2 linked regions of the Azoarcus olearius genome follow. Each later gene encodes a partner of the first gene's protein in a complex. Links are inferred from orthologs where the notes say so. Each region holds a gene or a part of one and is shown in the gene's direction. Other genes may lie near its edges.

What was found. Proteins that work in one complex are often made in the same cells at the same time.
Region 2: the proteins of xseA (region 1) and dqs_RS06460 are in contact, whole or in part, in a cryo-EM structure (PDB 8TXR), measured with the Escherichia coli proteins. The link is inferred for Azoarcus olearius from one-to-one orthologs.

The regions. Positions count from the first base shown.
Region 1 is NZ_CP016210.1:1,682,025-1,684,947, reverse strand. What follows is about bases 17-2,920. They hold xseA (exodeoxyribonuclease VII large subunit), read left to right. Parts: upstream 17-730; coding sequence 731-2,110; downstream 2,111-2,920. Other genes in these bases: dqs_RS07805 (superoxide dismutase), read left to right, coding at 2,268-2,852; dqs_RS07815 (MotA/TolQ/ExbB proton channel family protein), read right to left, coding at 17-440. Outside these bases: more of dqs_RS07815, read right to left, coding at 1-16. UniProt on the Escherichia coli protein: Bidirectionally degrades single-stranded DNA into large acid-insoluble oligonucleotides, which are then degraded further into small acid-soluble oligonucleotides.
Region 2 is NZ_CP016210.1:1,375,430-1,378,127, reverse strand. What follows is about bases 11-2,689. They hold dqs_RS06460 (exodeoxyribonuclease VII small subunit), read left to right. Parts: upstream 11-1,062; coding sequence 1,063-1,317; downstream 1,318-2,689. Other genes in these bases: dxs (1-deoxy-D-xylulose-5-phosphate synthase), read left to right, coding at 2,244-2,689; dqs_RS06455 (polyprenyl synthetase family protein), read left to right, coding at 1,314-2,216; dqs_RS06465 (aromatic ring-hydroxylating oxygenase subunit alpha), read right to left, coding at 11-933. Also shown: more of dqs_RS06465, read right to left, coding at 1-10; more of dxs, read left to right, coding at 2,690-2,698. UniProt on the Escherichia coli protein: Bidirectionally degrades single-stranded DNA into large acid-insoluble oligonucleotides, which are then degraded further into small acid-soluble oligonucleotides.

The DNA.
Region 1 (2,923 bases):
GCGAGCTGGGCGGTGTTGGCGCCGCTGATACCCTGCGAGGCGAAGATCTCGATCATGCCGATGACGGTGCCGAAGAGGCCGAGCAGCGGCGCCACCGAAGCGATGGTGCCGAGCGTGGTGAGGAAGCGCTCGAGTTCGTGGACCACCGCCCGGCCGGTTTCCTCGATCGATTCCTTCATGACGTCGCGCGAGGCGCCGATGTTGCGCAGGCCCGCAGCCAGCACGCGGCCGAGCGGCGAATGCGCGGCGACGCGGTTGATCATCTCGGCCGAGGCACCGTGGCTGCGCAGGTCCACCAGCACCTTGTCGAGCAGCCCGGCCGGAACCACGCGCGCGCGCCGGAGCGACACGGAACGTTCGATGATCAATGCCACTGCAATAACCGACGCCAGCAACAGCGGCCAGATCGGCCATCCCGCAGCCTGAATGATCTCGAACACGCGCCCACTCCCCGGGAAAAAGCGGAACTCTAGCGCCAGCCCCCGTCGGGCGGCAAGTCGGGGCGCTGTGCGGAGAATCCACAAAAGCTGTGGATAAGTTTGTGGACTGATTCGGGATGTTGCCCCGGAAGCCCGTCGCCGCGGGCTTTTGCTTGCTTCGCTGAAAAATTAGGCAACATAAAATACCGTTAGTTATCAACTACTTGACAAACACTCCCAGTCGGATCAAGGACTTGCCGATTCAGGCTTGACAGTCCGGCGGGGCTGTGGATTCCGCTACAATCCCGGGCATGAAATTCGCCTCCCAATCGCCTGAAGCATCACCGCTATCCCTGTCCGCTCAAGTGCTTACGGTGTCCGCACTGAACCGCCTCGCGCGCGAGGTACTCGAGTCGGCCATCCCCCTGCTGTGGGTCAGCGGCGAGATCTCCAACCTCACCCGTGCCGCCTCCGGACATCTGTATTTCACCCTCAAGGACGAGCAGGCCCAGGTGCGGTGCGCGATGTGGCGCAACCGTGCCCAGTTGCTGCCCTTCCGGCCTGAAAACGGCATGCGGGTCGAAGCCCGCGCCCTGGTGACTGTCTATGAAGTCCGGGGCGACTATCAGCTGGGCGTGGAGGCGCTGCGCCCGGCGGGCATCGGCAACCTGTTCGAAGCCTTCACGCGCCTGAAGGAAAAGCTCGCCGCCGAAGGCCTGTTCGATGCCGCGGTCAAGCGCCCCTTGCCGCCGTATCCGCGCGGCATCGGTATCGTCACCTCGCCCGCCGCGGCCGCCCTGCGCGACGTGCTGGTCACCCTGAAGCGCCGTGCGCCGCAACTGCCGGTGGTGCTGTATCCCGCCCCGGTGCAGGGTGCGGATGCGCCGCTGCGGCTGGTGGCGGCGCTGGAAGCCGCGGCGGCGCGCGCGGCGGAAGACGGCATCGACCTCGTCCTGCTGGTGCGCGGAGGCGGCAGCATCGAAGACCTGCAGGCCTTCAACGACGAAGGGCTGGCGCGCGCCATCCGGCGCAGTCCGTTGCCGGTGGTGTGCGGCGTGGGGCACGAAACCGACTTCACCATCGCCGACTTCGCCGCCGACCTCCGCGCCCCGACGCCGACCGGCGCGGCCGAACTTGCAAGCGCGGGTTTTCATGCCGCGCGCGACCGCGTCCTCGCGCTCGACCAACATCTTGCCCGCGCCATGCAGCGCCGGCTCGACACGCTCGCCCAGCGCCTCGACCGTGCCGCGCTGCGACTGGTGCATCCGCGCCAGCGGCTGGCAGCCGCCAGGGTTCAACTCGCAACGCTGGAGCGCCGGCTCCACGATGCCGGAACGCGGCAGCTGCAGCGGGCAGACGAACGCCTCGCGCGCCTCGGCCTGCGCCTGCGCGGGCGCCGGCCCGATCTGGCGCGCGCGCGCGCCGACCAGCACCAGCTCGCCGCGCGCCTGCGTCGCGGCCTCGACACCGTCATGCAGCGGCACCGCCTGCGGCTGGAGGCACTACAGGACCACCTCAAGCATCTCGCGCCGGATGCCGTGCTCGCGCGCGGCTACAGCATCACCCGCGACGCCCACGGCCACATCCTGCGTTCCGTTCAGGACATCGGCGTGGGCGACGCGGTGAGCGTGCAACTGGCCGATGGCCGTCTCGACGCGGAAGTCACCGCCACGCAGCCGCCCCGGCCCTGATGCCGGGGCACTTCCGGCATATGCATTTGCTGTTGCCGCGGTTTCCCAAACGCCGCGTTCGGCTTAAGATCAATGGCTGTCGGGATTGGCGACCCTGAGCAATCCTGACTAGAATTGTCGGACTTTACCCCCCAACGGACACAGACAGGAGAATTCGATGGAACACACGCTGCCCCCCCTGCCCTACGCCAAGAACGCCCTGGCGCCGGCCATCTCCGAAGAAACGCTGGAATTCCACTACGGCAAGCACCACCAAGCCTACGTCACCAACCTCAACAACCTGATCAAGGGCACCGAGTACGAGAACCTCGACCTCGAAGCCATTATCAAGAAGGCCCCGGCCGGCGGCGTGTACAACAACTCGGCGCAGGTCTGGAACCACACCTTCTTCTGGAACAGCATGAAGCCGAACGGCGGTGGCGAACCGACCGGCGCGCTGGCTGACGCGATCAAGGCCAAGTGGGGCTCGTTCGACGACTTCAAGAAGGCTTTCCAGACCTCCGCCGTGGGCAATTTCGGCTCCGGCTGGACCTGGCTGGTGAAGAAGGCCGACGGCTCGGTGGACATCGTCAACATGGGCGCTGCCGGCACCCCGCTGACCACCGGCGACAAGGCTCTGCTCTGTATCGATGTGTGGGAACACGCCTACTACATCGACTACCGCAACCTGCGTCCCAAGTTCGTCGAGACCTTCCTCGAGAAGCTCGCCAACTGGGATTTCGCGGCGCAGAACTTCGCCTGATCCCGCCTGCCTCGCGGGTGCACGCACCCGCGGCAGCAAAAGCGACCCGACCGGGTCGCTTTTTCTTTTTC
Region 2 (2,698 bases), 310 kb from region 1 along the record:
GTAGGCGGCCTGCTCGGCCTCCACGAACTCGCGCTCGAACTCCACGATGTCTTCCGGGTAGTAGAACTCGACCACGTTGGTGGTCTTGTCCACATCGGTCGGGATCAGCGTGCTCACCACCAGCACATGCGGATACCACTCCACCATGATGTTGGGGTAGTAGGTCAGCCAGATCGCGCCGTGGGCCGGCTTCTTCTCGCCGTAGTACTCCTGCACCGCCTTGTGCCACTTGGCGTAGGTCGCCGAGCCCGGCTTGGCGAGCGAGGTCACGCCCACGCGCTGCACCGAATACCAGTCGCCGAACTGCCAGGTCAGATCGTCGCAGGTGACGAAATTACCCAGGCCCGGGTGGTAGGGCACCACGTGGTAGTCCTCGAGATAGACCTCGATGAAGGTCTTCCAGTTGTAATTGCACTGGTGGATCTCGACGCGGTCGAGCTTGTAGCCGGAAAAATCCAGCTCCTGCGCCACCTGCATGCCAGCCAGATCGGCATTGGCCGAACGCGGCCCCTTGAACAGCAGGCCATGCCAGTTCTCCAGCACGTCGCGCTTGAGGTTGAGGCAGGGATTGTCCGGAAAGTGCGGCGCGCCCAGCAGGCTGCCCTGCTGATCGTAGGTCCAGCGGTGGATCGGGCACACGATGTGCTCGGTCTTGCCCGCGCCCTGCAGCATGATCGCCTGGCGGTGGCGGCAGATGTTGGACAGCTGATGCACGCCCGCCTCGGTGCGGAACAGCAGCTTGGAGTGGTCCAGCCATTCGAGCGAACGGTAGTTGCCGACTTCGGGCACCATCAGCTCGTGGCCAACGTACCCCGGACCGGCATCGAAGAGGAGTTTCTTCTCCAGTTCGAAGACCTTCTCGTCGAAGTACGATGACACCGGCAGTTGAGAAACCGCCGGCGCCAGCCGAGCCGTGGAAGCGATGTCGGACATCCCCGAACCCCCTTTCTGGACCAGAAATCCGGAAAAATAAACAGGGTATTCTAAGCCAGAAGCCGTTTGACCGCCAGACGCGCGATCGGTTATTTTCCCCCCTTTCCGTCCCCGTCCCGCGCCCCGTCCATGCCCAAGCCGGCGTCATCGCCCACCTCCTTCGAAGCCGCCGTCGCCGAGCTGGAAACCATCGTGCAACAGATGGAATCCGGCCAGCTCAGCCTCGAAGACGCGTTGGCGCGCTACCAGCGGGGCGTCGGCCTGCTGAAGTTCTGCCAGGAAACGCTGAGCGGCGCCGAACAGCGCATCCGCCAGCTCGAAGGCGGCGAACTCGTCGAGCTGCGCATCGACACCAACGCCCACGGCAGCCAGGAGTGCGCATGACCGCCCTTTCCCCGCAGGACTTCGCCGCCTGGATGGGCGCCATCCAGCAACGCACCGAAGCCGCGCTGGCGGGCGTGCTGCCCGAACCCACGATAGCCCCGGAACGCCTGCACGAAGCCATGCGCTATGCGGTGCTCGGCGGCGGCAAGCGGGTGCGGCCGCTGCTGGTGCACGCCGCCGGCGCAATCGGCGGCGCCCAGCCCGAACGGCTGGACCGCATCGCCTGCGCGGTCGAACTGATCCACGCCTATTCGCTGGTTCACGACGACATGCCCTGCATGGACGACGACGTCCTGCGCCGCGGCAAGCCCACGGTGCACGTCGAATACGATGACGCCACCGCGCTGCTGGTGGGCGACGCGCTGCAGACGCTCGCCTTCCAGGTGCTCGCCTCCGCGCCGGTCACCGACATGCCCACCCGCCAGCTCGGCATGATCGGCCTGCTGGCGATGGCATCCGGTTCGCGCGGAATGGCCGGGGGCCAGGCGATCGACCTCGCCGCGGTCGGGCGCCAGCTCGACCTGCGCGAACTCGAATTCATGCACATCCACAAGACCGGCGCACTGATCCGCTGCTCGGTGCTGCTGGGCGCGCAGGCCGGCACGGTGGATGGCGAAACGCTGGAGCGGCTGGACCGCTACGCCAAACTCACCGGCCTGCTGTTCCAGGTGGTGGACGACATCCTCGACGCCGAGGCCGACACCGCCACGCTCGGCAAGACTGCAGGCAAGGATGCGGACCACGACAAACCCACCTATGTCAGCCTGCTCGGCGTCGCCGACGCCCGGCGACTTGCCCAAGACATGCTGGCCGAAGCGCTCGCGGCGCTCGAACCGCTCGGCGCGCGCGCCGGCCATCTCGCCGCCCTCGCCAATTACATCGTGCATCGGCCCTTCTGACCCCAGCCCCACCGCCCCTGACCGCCCATGTCACCGTATCCGCACCTGGAACGCATCGGTTCGCCGGCAGACCTCCGCGCCACCGAGCGCCGCGAGCTTGCCCAAGTCGCCTCTGAACTCCGCGCCTTCCTGATCGAATCGGTATCGAAGACCGGCGGCCACCTGTCGTCCAACCTCGGCACGGTCGAACTGACGATCGCGCTGCACTACGTCTTCAACACCCCGGACGACCGCATCGTGTGGGACGTCGGACACCAGACCTACGGCCACAAGATCCTCACCGGCCGCCGCGAGGCGATGAGCGGGCTGCGCCACTGGGGCGGCATCTCGGGATTTCCGCGCCGCTGCGAAAGCGAGTACGACACCTTCGGCACCGCGCATTCCTCCACCTCGATCTCGGCCGCGCTCGGCATGGCGGTGGCCGCCCGCGACCGCGGCGAAGACCGCCGCGCGATCGCGGTGATCGGCGACGGCGCGATGTC